DNA from 3 places in the Telluria sp. ZB4P37 genome. Region 3 is predicted to be linked to each of the others. Evidence: predicted binding sites of a transcription regulator. Region 3 holds the regulator's gene; each other region holds the start of a gene.
The links. Region 3 encodes sigma-54, which starts transcription at its own class of promoters, with help from an activator protein. Its sites were predicted from a motif close to TGGCANGNAANCTGCTTT; they were not measured.

Region 1 (4,484 bases), on a different contig from region 3:
TGCAACTGAAGGGCCTGTACAAAGCCTACTGGGAAACCGATTCGTCGCTGGCCGAAATCAACCCGCTGATCCTGACCGGTTCGGGCAAGGTCATCGCCCTCGACGCGAAGTTCAACTTCGACTCGAACGCGCTGTACCGCCAGCCGGAAATCGTCGCCTACCGCGACCTGGACGAAGAAGATCCAGCCGAAGTCGAAGCATCGAAGTTCGACCTCGCCTACATCTCGCTCGACGGCAACATCGGCTGCCTCGTGAATGGCGCCGGCCTGGCCATGGCCACCATGGACACCATCAAGCTGTTCGGCGGCGAGCCGGCCAACTTCCTGGACGTGGGCGGCGGTGCGACGGCTGAGAAAGTCACCGAAGCATTCAAGATCATGCTGAAGAACCCTGGCCTGAAAGCCATCCTGGTCAACATTTTCGGCGGCATCATGCGCTGCGACGTGATCGCCGAAGGCGTGATCACCGCATCGAAGGCTGTGTCGCTGCAGGTGCCGCTGGTCGTCCGCATGAAGGGCACCAACGAAGACCTGGGCAAGAAGATGCTGGCCGACTCCGGCCTGCCGATCATCGCTGCCGATACGATGGAAGATGCAGCCAAGGCCGTCGTCGCCGCTGCAGCTGGTCAAGCCTAATTAAGGAATAAACAAATGTCGATCCTGATCAACAAAGATACTAAAGTCATCACCCAGGGTATCACCGGCAAGACCGGTCAGTTCCATACCCGTATGTGCCGCGACTACGCGAACGGCAAAGCTGCCTTCGTCGCAGGCGTGAACCCGAAGAAAGCCGGCGAAGATTTCGAAGGCATCCCGATCTACGCCAACGTGTCGGAAGCCAAAGCCGCTACCGGCGCCACCGTGTCGGTCATCTACGTGCCGCCGGCAGGCGCAGCCGCTGCGATCTGGGAAGCCGTCGAAGCCGACCTGGACCTGGCAATCTGCATCACCGAAGGCATTCCAGTCCGCGACATGATGGCCCTGAAGGACCGCATGGCCAAAGCCGGCTCGAAGACCCTGCTGCTGGGCCCGAACTGCCCAGGCCTGATCACCCCGGACGAGATCAAGATCGGCATCATGCCGGGCCATATCCACAAGAAGGGCCGTATCGGCGTCGTGTCGCGTTCGGGTACCCTGACCTATGAAGCAGTCGGCCAGCTGACCGCACTGGGCCTGGGCCAGTCGTCGGCAGTCGGCATCGGCGGCGACCCGATCAACGGCCTGAAGCACATCGACGTGATGCGCATGTTCAACGACGATCCTGATACCGACGCGGTCATCATGATCGGCGAAATCGGCGGTCCGGACGAAGGCAATGCTGCCTACTGGATCAAGGACAACATGAAGAAGCCAGTGGTCTGCTTCATCGCTGGTGTCACCGCTCCTCCGGGCAAGCGCATGGGCCACGCCGGCGCGCTGATCTCGGGCGGCGCCGATACCGCGCAAGCCAAGCTGGACATCATGGAAGAGTGCGGCATCAAGGCCACCAAGAACCCGTCGGAAATGGCACGCCTGCTGAAGGCCATGCTGTAATACTGACGACCTCACGGTTGCAGAAAGCGGGGAGCGCAAGCTCACCGCTTTTTTTTTCGCCCGCGGTTTTCGCCAGCCGGCACGCGTGCCGGGAGCTGGCATGGCGAATGTGGTCTATGCATGACAAATTGCGTTACGTAAACTGTTCAAGTGACAAAAATTGCTGGCATCACCTGACAATTTTTGTCACCGATCAAGCCAAAACTTGCGTTGACAGGCCGTTTTGTTATCTCTTTTTTCATAAAATCGACATTTTTGGGGCTGGCACACCGCTTGCATATATGAAAGCGTGGCACTGAGCAGTAACCCAAATTCACCTGACACACCACCTGGAGATACAAAATGAACTTCAAGCAAATGCAAGCCAAAAAAGCCCAAGGCGGCTTCACCCTGATCGAACTGATGATCGTCGTCGCCATCATCGGTATCCTGGCTGCCGTGGCCATCCCTGCGTACCAGGATTACATCGCCAAGTCGAAGGCAACCGCTGCCTACGCCGATATCTCGGCAGGCAAGACCGGCTACGAAATGGCTGTCGTTGAAAGCAGCGCTGATTCGCCTGAGACCTTCCTGGCAAAAGCGGGCCTGTCGGCAACCACCGGCAATTGCACCACCATCGCCGCAGCGGTGCCGACCGCCGAAGGTGGCGCTGCCCTGACCTGCACCATCGCCAACCCAGGCCGCCTGGCTGCTGATGCCGATACTGCGCCGACCATCGCCCTGAGCCGTAGCGCAGCCGGTGTCTACACCTGCGTCACCACCGGTTTCGCCGAGACCGAAGGCTACAAGCCTGCTGGTTGCGACATCCCTGCTGCTGATGCTCCAGCCCCAGCGCCATAATCGCAAGCCATCGTGAATGACCGCGGAAGCGGTCAGAAAAAGAGACCGCCGCGGCGGTCTCTTTTCGTTAACCCATCCGCTTACGGGAAGCGGGCGCCTTGCTTACTGCTTCAGGTGCTTGTCCAGCCAGTTGATTACCGTGTGATGCCATTGCAGCGAGTTCGCCGGCTTGAGCACCCAGTGGTTCTCGTCCGGGAACACCAGCAGCTGGCTGTCGATACCCTTGCGCTGCAGCGCGGTAAACGTCGACAGGGCCTGCGCGGTCGGGATGCGGAAATCCAGGTCGCCCTGGATCACCAGCATCGGCGTCTTCCACTTGTTCACGTGATGGACAGGATTGAAGCGTTCGTGGTTCTGCGGCACTGCGAAATAGGCGCCGCCGTTTTCCCAGTCGGTGAACCACTGTTCCTCGGTCGAATAGGCCATCCCGCGATTGTCGAACACGCCGTCGTGGTTGACCAGGCAGCGGAAGCCGTCGTTCCAGTTCCCCGCGATCCAGTTCATCATGTAGCCGCCGTAGGATGCGCCCAGTGCGCAGCTGCGGCCGCGGTCCAGCCATGGGAACTGCTTGACCGCCGCGTCCAGGCCTTTTTGCAGGTCTTCGAGCGGTTTGCCGCCCCAGTCGCCGCTGATCGAATCGGTGAACTTCTGGCCATAGCCGGTCGAGCCGTGGAAGTCGATGAACACGGTGGCATAACCCGCGCCCGCATACACCTGCGGGTTCCAGCGGTAGCTCCAGCCATTGCCGAAACTGCCCTGCGGGCCGCCGTGCACCAGGAAGGCGACCGGATACTTCTTGCCGGCTTCCGCGTTCCACGGTTTCATCACGTGTCCGTAGACGGTATCGCCGTTGGCGCCCTTGAAGCTGAACTGCTCGTACTGGCCCCAGCGCACGTCCTTCAGGCGTTCGGTGTTCAGGGTGGTCAGCTGGTTTGGGGGGCTTCCCAGCTTCATCGAAAACAGCTGCGCGCCGGAGGCCAGGTTGGCCTGGGTATAGGCGACCGTATCGCCGCGCACGTCGAAGGCGCCGACCGCGCCCTTGTCGGTCAGTGCAGCGACCTTGCCACTGTCCACGTCGATCGAATACAGGCGGTGCTGGCCGATGTCTTCGGCGTCGACAATCAAAGCCTTGCCGTCGGCACGCCACTGGATGCTGCCGACCGAACGGTCCCAGTCGGCCGCGAGTTTACGCGTCGAGCCGGTGGCCACGTCCATCAGCATCACCTGGAAGCGATCGGCCTCGAAGCCGGGACGCGCCATGGAGAGATAGGCGAGGGTGCGGCCGTCCGGCGAATACACGCCCTTGGCGTCCCATGCCGGATTGTCGGCCGTGAGGTTGCGCGGCGCCGCGCCGCCGGCGGCGGGCACGGTGTACAGGTCGAAATTGGTCGACCAGGCTTCTGTCTTGCCGGCCAGGCGCACCGAGAACACGATGGTCTTGCCGTCCGGGCTGAAGCGGAATTCCTCGCGGTCGCCGAAAGGTTTCGACGGCACGTCTCCGTCGAGCGTACCGGACAGGCTGACCGGCATGCTAACCACCTTGCCGCCTGCGTCCAGCGGCGCCGAGAACAGCACGGCGTTGCGGTGGTCGGCCCAGGTATCCCAGTGGCGCACGAACAGGCGGTTGTACAGCTTGCCGCTGGCCTTGTCCTTCGCCTTGGCATCGGCACGCTTCTTGGTGCAGGCGAGCTCAAGGCAGTCGCGGAACACCGACATGCTCATTGCGATGCGTTCGCCGGTGGGCGAAACACGGAAGCTGTCGACGTCGAGCGGCAGGTCGGTGACCTTGGCCGGCTTACCACGCGCTTTGCCGCCGTCGACCGGCAGGCGCCACACCTGCGAAGAGCCCGAGCGGGCCGACAGGAAGTAGACCGCGTCGCCGGAGGCCGCCCATTCCGGATCGGTGCTGCTGGAGGCGTGGCTGGTCAGGCGTTGCGGCGCCGGATTGGCGGCGCGCAGGTCGACCATCCAGAGTTCGGTGTGGCCGCGGTTCTTGCCCATGTCCGTGCTGCGCACGGTATAGACGACGCGGCTCGCGTCAGGTGACACGGCCGGGCTGCCCACCCGTTCCATGTTCACCAGGTCTTCCACGGTAAAGCCGCGCGGCGCGGC
Region 2 (4,484 bases), on a different contig from region 3:
GAAGAAGCCGCTTTAAAGGCGCACGCTTGCCGGAATGAAAAAAGAAGTGCGCCGTACCGCCGCCGAGGTACGCCAATCTCATTCTTCCACCATCCTGAAAACCGTTGTCCCCGCCTTCGCGGGGACAACGTGCATCATTTGCTACTTAGAAAATCCGTATCAAGCGTGATACGCCGACTCCCCATGGCTGGTAATGTCCAGCCCTTCGCGTTCCTGGTCCGCCGGCACGCGCAGCCCGATCACGATATCGACCAGCTTGAAGGCAATGAAAGCCACTACACCAGACCACACGATGGTGATGCCGATGGCTTGCGCCTGCACCCACACCTGGTTCGCGATCGAGTAATCCGCCGAGCCCTTGTTGGCGACGTAGTCCCAGATGCCCTGACCGCCCAGTGCCGGCGACGCGAACACGCCGGTCAGCAGCGCGCCGAGGATGCCGCCCACGCCATGCACGCCGAACACGTCGAGCGAATCGTCGGCGCCCAGCAGGCGCTTCAGGCCGGTCACGCCCCACAGGCAGATGACGCCTGCCAGCAGACCCATGACCAGGGCGCCCATCGGGCCGACGAAGCCACAGCCCGGGGTGATCGCCACCAGGCCCGACACGGCGCCCGAGACAGCGCCCAGCATCGACGGCCTGCGCTTGAAGATCCACTCGCCGATCATCCACGACACGGCTGCCGCGGCGGTCGCCAGCAGGGTGTTGATGAAGGCCAGCGCGGCGACGTCGCCCGCTTCCAGTGCCGAACCGGCGTTGAAGCCGAACCAGCCGACCCACAGCATCGAGCCGCCGATCATGGTCATGGTCAGCGAGTGCGGCGCCATCGATTCGCGGCCCAGGCCGACACGCTTGCCGATCACGTAGGCCCCGACCAGGCCGGCCACTGCCGCATTGATGTGCACCACGGTGCCGCCCGCAAAGTCGAGCGCGCCCTTCTGCCACAGGAAGCCGGCATTGCCGGTGACCGTCGCGAGCGACGCAGCATCGGTGATGGCATCCGGACCGGCCCAGAACCAGACCATGTGCGCGACCGGCAGGTAGCCGAAGGTGAACCACAGGACCATGAACAGCAGCACCGCCGAGAAGCGCACGCGCTCGGCAAACGCACCGACGATCAGCGCGCAGGTAATGGCGGCGAAGGTGCCCTGGAAGGCGACGAAGATAAATTCAGGAATCATCGTCTCCTTGCTGAAGGTCGCGGCCTGGGCGAAGCTGCCGGCCACCGGGTCGTAGATGCCGTTGAGGAAGACGCGGTCGAAGCCGCCGATGAAGGCATTGCCCTGGGTGAAGGCCAGCGAATAGCCGTACAGGCACCACAGCACGATGATCACCGAGAAGACCATGAAGACCTGCATCAGGATCGACAGCATGTTCTTGGCGCGTACCAGGCCGCCGTAGAACAGGGCCAGGCCGGGAATCGACATCATGATGACCAGCAGCGTGGCGGTGAACATCCACGCGGTGTCGCCCTTGTTGATGGTGGGTGCCGCCAGGGCCGGCAGCGCCAGGCTCATGGCCATGAGGCCGGCCAGGACTTTTGTTATGGTGTGCTTCATCAGGATTCCCCTTACAGTGCTTCGTTGCCGGTCTCGCCGGTACGGATACGGATGACCTGGTTCAGGTCGGCCACGAAAATCTTGCCGTCACCGATCTTGCCGGTGCGGGCCGCGCCCTGGATGGCGTCGATGACCTGGTCGACCACGGCATCGTCCACGGCCGCTTCGATCTTGATTTTCGGCAGGAAGTCGACCACGTACTCGGCGCCGCGGTACAGCTCGGTATGGCCCTTCTGGCGGCCGAAGCCCTTCACCTCGGTCACCGTCATGCCCTGCACGTTGATCTCCGACAGCGCTTCCCGGACCTCGTCCAGCTTGAAGGGTTTGATGATGGCGGTAATCATTTTCATGGTGTGCCTCTTATGCGTTCAGAAAGTTTTTGACACGGTCAGGATGGCGCCGGACTTGCCGAGGTTCTTGCCTTCCGGGTTCAGGTAGGCGCCGGTACTGGCCTTGATCCAGGCCAGCGAGACGGTGGCCACGCCGAGGTCCTTGGTGACGCCGACTTTGTAGTCTGTGTACGAGTACTGGCTGTTGTGGCGCACTTCCTGGCGTCCGGCATGCAGGTTCAGCAGGAAGCCATTGCCCACGTCGATATCGGCGCCGACGTCGAGGTAGCCGCTGCCCTTGCTGTTGGCGGTGCCGAACAAGTTGGTGGTCGAGCGCGAATACTTGACATAGGCCGGGCCGAAGCCGAGGCGCCCGTACAGCTCGAAGGTGTTCGCGCTCGGGTGCAGGCCATTGGACGGGTACAGGTAGTACAGGCCGCCGACGTCATAGGTGACGGATTCGCCCAGCTGGCCACGCTTGCCGCCGTAGATATCCCATTCGATGTTGCCGTCGCCGCCGAGATCCTTGGTCCATTTGATGGTGGACAGCCAGGTGCCTACATACCAGCCGGTCGGGCCGTGCACGTAGTCGGCGCCGCCTTGCAGCGCCGGGTCGAAACTGGTTTGCGACAGGCCGCGGTAACGGTAGTCGCTGGCAAGGGCGGCGTTATAGCTGACTTGATGCTCAGGGGCTGCTTCCTGCGCGCTGGCGGTGACGCTCGAGAAGGCCAGGACGGCCCAGGCCACTGCTGCTGCGGTTGTGTTGCACTTCATGACATTCCCCTTATGTTCAACGGTCTGAGCCGTTGCGGTTTACAATCCTGTTTGCACCACTCCTGACAACTCTTTAGCAGGATGCGTGCCAGCTCAAACCGGAGTCGGATGCTGGCAATTGCGCTTGATTTCTCAGCCATGCCCCCCATTTGCGATTCGTTCAACCCAGAAAACCGCGCGGCAGCAATGTGCCGCAGCGCCACGCACCATGGCGGGCAGTGGACGCACCGTCATGGTGCGCCGGCGCCGCCTCATTTAGGAATGCACGGATATGAATACTTTCTTCAACGACTTGCAGGGCAAGATCAACCAGGCGCTGGAAAGCACGCCGGCCAAGGACATCGAGCGCAATGTCAAGGCGATGATGACCCAGGGTTTCTCCAAGCTCGACCTGGTCACCCGCGAAGAATTCGAGATCCAGGCCCAGGTGCTGGCCAAGACCCGCGCCAAGCTCGAGGCGCTCGAGCTGCGCGTGGTGGAGCTGGAAGCACGGCTGAACGCGCAGACGGGTTCTTCCGCTTCCGCCAGCCCGGCGTCAAGCGGCGCTATCCCTGGCGCCACCGATCCAGCTGCGCCCCACATCATTCTCGACAAGCCCTGATTCTTCGGGCGCATTCATGCTCAGGCCGGGCGCACCATGAATGCCATCGACAAACCACCGGGCGCCCTGCCGGCGCAGGAGGTGTCGCTGGACGTCCTGCGCGAGAAATACGCCAAGGGCGACGAAACCAGCATGGAAGATGTGCGCCGGCGCGTGGCGCGCGCCCTGGCCGCGCTCGAGCCTGAAGCGCAGCGCGCCGGGTTCGAACAGCGCTTCCTGTGGGCCCAGCAACAGGGCTTCGTGCCCGCCGGGCGCATCAACTCTGCCGCGGGCCTCGGCCTGCAGGCCACCCTCATCAATTGCTTCGTGCAGCCGGTGGGCGATTCGATCTCGGGCACCGACCAGGACGGCCTGCCCGGCATCTACACTGCCCTGTCGGAAGCTGCCGAGACCATGCGCCGCGGCGGCGGCGTCGGCTACGACTTCTCCGCTATCCGCCCCATGGGCAGCAAAGTCCACGGCACCCGTTCGCGCGCCTCGGGACCGGTCTCGTACATGGAAGTGTTCGACGCCTCCTGCCGCACGGTCGAATCGGCCGGCGCCCGGCGCGGCGCGCAAATGGGTGTGCTGCGCATCGACCATCCCGACATCGAACGCTTCATCGCCGCCAAGGACGAAGGCGGCCTCACCAACTTCAACATCTCGGTCGGCGTCACCGACGCCTTCATGCGCGCGGTGGAAGCCGATGCCTCCTTCGAGCTGGTGCACCGCGCCGAACCCGGCGACGAAGACATGGCCGGCGCGCGCCGCCTCGACGACGGCCGCTGGGCCTACCGGCAGCTTGGGGCGCGCGCGCTGTGGGACCGGATCATCGCCTCGACCTACGACCATGCCGAACCGGGCGTGCTGTTCGTCGACCGCATCAACCTGGAAAACAACCTCTGGTATGCCGAAGAGCTGCGCGCCACCAATCCCTGCGGCGAGCAGCCGCTGCCTGGCTATGGCTGCTGCGACCTCGGCTCGCTGAACCTCACGAGCTTTGTGAACGATCCGTTCAGCGACGCTGCCGCCTTCGACTTCGCGCGCATGCGCGAGGTCGCCGCGGTGGGGGTGCGCATGCTCGACCTGGTGCTCGATGCCACCGTCTGGCCGCTGCCGCAGCAGGCGCTTGAATCCAGCGCCAAGCGCCGCGTGGGCCTGGGTTTCCTGGGCCTGGGCAGCGCGCTCGTGATGCTGGGCCTGCGCTACGATTCAAGCGAGGGCCGTGCGCTCGCCGCCCG
Region 3 (4,484 bases):
GGCGGCGCCGAAGTGGGCGTCGATCACGGCGCGCCGGGCCTGCAGTTCACTGCTGCCTGCGGCCCGCGCAAACGGCGCGGCAAACGCACGGATCGCTGCAGGCAAACCAGCACCCGGCGTAGCTTCCACCAGCGCCATCAACTCACCCATCTTCTCGCCCGGCACGAACAGGTCCGCCAGGCCCACGTACATCGCGTCGGCCGGGCCGATCGTCAAACCGGTGAGGCCCAGGTACTGGCCCAACTGGCCCGGCGCGTGCGACAGGAAATGGCTGCCGCCGACATCGGGGAACAGGCCGATATTCACCTCGGGCATGGCGACCTTGCTGCGCTCGGTGACGATGCGCAGGCCGCAACCGGGACCGCCCTGGGCAATGCCCATGCCGCCACCCATCACCACGCCATCCATCAGCGCGATATACGGCTTCGGGTAGAAATGGATCAGGTGGTTCAGCGCGTATTCTTCGGTGAAGAAATCTTCCAGCAGCGCGCTGCCGCCAGTCGGCCCGACATGGCCCATTTCATGGAAGAAACGGATGTCGCCACCCGCGCACAAGGCCTTTTCGCTCGAGCTGGTGATCACGACCGCGTCGATGCCGGCATCGTTCTGCCAGTCGCGCAGGATCGCGGTGAGCGCGCGCACCATATCGAGCGACAAGGAATTCAGGGCTTTTGGCCGGTCGAGCGTAATGACGCCGGTGCGGTTGGCGACGCGGGTCAGGACGGTGTCGGTCATGGAATGTGCTGTGATCGAAAAAACATGCATTTTACAGAACAGTCGCGCGCATGCGAAGCACTGTAGATGCAAAAAGGGCGTCCCCTCAGACGCCCTTGCTGTCATTGCTGCCGCGCGTATTTACGCAGCGGCGGCTTCGCCGAGATCCGGCAGGCGTTTGTGCGCCACGTGATTATGATTTTGCAGCATGGACTTGTGCTTGATGACCTGGCGGTCCAGCCTGTCCATCAGCATGTCGATCGCCGCGTACAGGTCTTGCGCGGCACTGGCCACATGCAAAATTTTTCCTGATACTTGCAGGTTGATCTCGGCTTTCTGCCGTTTTTCTTTTTCGGTGAGGTTGTCGATGGCGAGGAACACGTGGGTGTCGATCACGTGATCGAAATGACGGTTAATGCGCTCGAGCTTATTCTGAACGTATTCACGAATTGCGGGAGTCACTTCAAGATGATGACCACTGATTGTGAGGTTCATACACACTCCTTTAAAATGTCGCGCTGCCCGCGCCACAAGATAGGTGTGGGCAGTGCAGTTACAGAGACTTGCGGAGGCTGACGGGAGGGATCTTGAGGGCTTCGCGGTATTTGGCAACCGTCCGGCGCGCAATGACCATACCTTGTTCCCCGAGCATTTCCGCGATCTTGCTGTCGGATAGAGGGTTCTTTGGGTCTTCTGCTCCTGTCAATTGCGCAATGAGCGCGCGGATCGCCGTGGAAGATGCTTCTCCCCCCGCTTCGGTGGCGACGTGGCTTCCGAAGAAATATTTCAGTTCAAACATGCCGTGGGGGGTCAACATGTATTTCTGCGTGGTTACACGGGAAATCGTACTCTCGTGTAGGCCTAGTGTATCAGCAATCTCGCGCAGCACAAGCGGGCGCATGGCAACCGCGCCATGGCTGAAAAAGTTGCGCTGGCGCTCTACAATTGCCTCGGCCACACGCAAGATCGTATCGAAACGCTGGCGCATATTCTTGATCAGCCACTTGGCTTCCTGCAGCTGCGCGCCCATCTGGCTTTCGCTTTTCCCCTGCTTGAGCAGGTTGGCGTAGAGCGAATTCACGCGCAGTTTCGGCATCACGTCCGGGTTCAGCACCACCGACCAGCCGCCCTTGGCGCGGCGCACGATCACGTCCGGCACCACGTAGTCGGAGGTAGCAGACGCAAAGGTCGCGCCGGGATGTGGATTGCACTGGCGGACCACGGCCTGCACTTCGCGCAGGTCTTCGTCGTCGCAGTCCAACGCCTTCTTGAGCTTGGCGTATTCGCGCTGGGCGAACCAGCTCAGGTAGCCTTCGACGATCTTCAACGCAAGGCGCCGCGTGACCATCGGCACGCCCGGCATGCGGCGGATCTGCAGCGCCAGGCATTCGGCCGCGCTGCGTGCACCGCAGCCGACCGGGTCCAGGCTCTGCACCAGTGCCAGCGCACAGCGCAGCTCGTCCATCTCGATCTCGAGTTCGGCGGGCAGGCGCGCGTGGATGTCGTCCAGCGGCTCCTCCAGATAGCCGTTGTCGTCGAGCGCATCGATCACGAGTTCGGCCAGCGCGCGGTCGCGCACGCTGCAGCCGGTGGTGCGGACCTGTTCGGCCAGGTGCTCGCGCAGGGATACGCTGCAGGCTTCCAGCTGCGGGCGGCCGTCTTCGTCGTCGCCGCTGCGCGCGCCGCCGCCCTCGCCGCCCCAGTCGCCATCCGGTTCGCCCCGGTCGCGATCATTGCCGTCCTCGATACCTTCGCCCTCCGGCTTGGCGCCCTCGCCTTCGCCGGCTTCCTGTGCCGGCTGCGTGGCCGGGGCTTCGCCGCTGGCGGGTGCGCTGTTGATGGCGCCGTCAGCCAGCAGGCGCACCGAGTGGTCGAGCGGATCGTCAAGGCGTTCGAGCAGCGGGTTATCGGTCAGTATCTGCTCGAGCTCCTGGTGCAGTTCGAGCGTGGACAACTGCAGGAGCCGGATCGACTGCTGCAGCTGCGGCGTGAGCGCCAGGTGCTGCGAAGTGCGGAGTTGCAGGGACTGTTTCATGGTCACATGCGGAAGTGTTCGCCGAGGTAGACGCGGCGCACCGACTCGTCGGCGATGATGTCGTCCGGACGGCCCGAGGCCAGCACCGCCCCCTGGTTGATGATGTAGGCGCGATCGCAGATGCCGAGCGTCTCGCGCACGTTATGGTCCGTGATCAGGACGCCGATGTTGCGCTCCTTCAGGAAGCGTACGATGCGCTGGATCTCGATGACCGCGATCGGGTCCACGCCGGCAAACGGTTCGTCGAGCAGCACGAAGCGCGGGTTGGTCGCCAGCGCGCGCGCGATCTCCACGCGGCGGCGCTCGCCGCCCGACAGCGACAGCGCCGGGTTCTCGCGCAGCTTCTCGATCTGCAGTTCGGCCAGCAGGGTATCGAGGCGCTCGTTGATCTCGTCCTTCGACATGGCCTTGCCTTCGTCGGTGCGCTGCAGTTCGAGCACGGCGCGGATGTTCTCTTCCACCGTGAGCTTGCGGAACACCGAGGCTTCCTGCGGCAGGTAGGACAGGCCGAGCACCGCGCGGCGATGAATCGGCAGGCTCGAGATGTCGGTGCCGTTGATGTCGATCGAACCGGCGTCCGACGGCACCAGGCCGACGATCATGTAGAACGAGGTGGTCTTGCCGGCGCCGTTCGGGCCCAGCAAACCAACCACTTCGCCGCATTCCACCTGCAGCGAGACGTCGCGCACCACCAGCCGCTTGCCATAGCTCTTTTGCAGGCCCTTGACGATCAGGGTGCTGCAGCCTTCGCGCACGGTTGCCAAGGCTGCCGTCATTGCTTGCCGCCTTCTGCGGTTGCAGGGCGGCGCGGGGCGATGATCAGGGTGCCGCGCCCGCCGCCGATCTTGCTCTGGCCGCTGGCGTCGTTGCGCACCTGGGCGACTTCCTTGCGGTTGTCGTAGGAAATGAACGGACCCTTGATTTCATTGGTCATGCGCCCGCTTTCGAGCTCGCGCACTTCGGCCGCGGTGAACAGCTTGACCAGCTCGGCGCGCTCGTCGTATTCGATGCGCTGGGCCTGGCCTTCGACCCACAGGTCCGGACCGCCGTCGCGCTTCTGGCGGAAGGTGGCCAGCTTGCCCGGCGCTGCGGTGAGCGTCACGCTCATATAGCCTTCCGGCGTTTCCTTGACCTGGGCGCGGTCGGACTTGAGCACCAGGGTGCCGCGCGTGAGCACGACGTTGCCGGTCAGGATGCGGGTTTGCGTGACCTCGTCGACGTCCAGGGTGTCGAAGTTGATCACGGCCTGCTTGAGCGAATCGGCGCGCTCGGCAAAGGCGCCGAGGGAGGCCAGGCCAAGAAGGGCGGCAAGAATGATTTTTTTCATGGTGCTTGTCCTGTGATGACGTGCGCGCTAGCGTTGCGCGCGTGGCGGATAGACGATCTGGCCGCGGCTGGCCAGGTGCAGTTTCTGGGTCGCGTTGTTCGCGACCATGCCGGTGCCACGGATGGTGGAGGCGCCGAGCTGCATCTCGATCGGCTTGTCGGTCTTCATGATCTCTTCGTCGGGCAGCACGGTCAGCGCCTCGGTGCGCACGCGCAGCGCTTCGCTGGTCGGCGTGGCCGGACGCTGGATGTCGACCTTGCCGAGCAGGTCGACGCGGTGTTCTTCGTGGTAGATGCGGCCGCGGTTGGCCACGACGTTGGTGCGCGGGCGGCCGGGCGTCATGCCCTGCACCACCGGCTGCTCTACTTCGGAGACGTCGCCCTGCGGCTGGTGCGCCAGGCGCTTGCC

Region 1: AC56K1_RS06915 (pilin) is a predicted target of sigma-54. The motif match lies at 1,795-1,812, and genes of this name have one in related genera.
Region 2: AC56K1_RS19775 (TorF family putative porin) is a predicted target of sigma-54. The motif match lies at 2,737-2,754, and genes of this name have one in related genera.

The regions. Positions count from the first base shown of each region.
Region 1 is NZ_JCASID010000002.1:562,914-567,397, reverse strand. It holds gene sucC (ADP-forming succinate--CoA ligase subunit beta) at 1-635, shown strand, start outside; gene sucD (succinate--CoA ligase subunit alpha) at 651-1,532, shown strand; gene AC56K1_RS06915 (pilin) at 1,875-2,372, shown strand; gene AC56K1_RS06910 (S9 family peptidase) at 2,475-4,484, opposite strand, start outside.
Region 2 is NZ_JCASID010000015.1:94,880-99,363, forward strand. It holds gene amt (ammonium transporter) at 160-1,560, opposite strand; gene glnK (P-II family nitrogen regulator) at 1,572-1,910, opposite strand; gene AC56K1_RS19775 (TorF family putative porin) at 1,929-2,663, opposite strand; partial or broken gene AC56K1_RS19780 (accessory factor UbiK family protein) at 2,935-3,162, shown strand; gene AC56K1_RS19785 (adenosylcobalamin-dependent ribonucleoside-diphosphate reductase) at 3,301-4,484, shown strand, end outside.
Region 3 is NZ_JCASID010000008.1:206,573-211,056, reverse strand. It holds gene AC56K1_RS14855 (enoyl-CoA hydratase/isomerase family protein) at 1-735, opposite strand, end outside; gene hpf (ribosome hibernation-promoting factor, HPF/YfiA family) at 856-1,209, opposite strand; gene AC56K1_RS14845 (RNA polymerase factor sigma-54) at 1,268-2,749, opposite strand; gene lptB (LPS export ABC transporter ATP-binding protein) at 2,752-3,525, opposite strand; gene lptA (lipopolysaccharide transport periplasmic protein LptA) at 3,522-4,076, opposite strand; gene lptC (LPS export ABC transporter periplasmic protein LptC) at 4,104-4,484, opposite strand, start outside.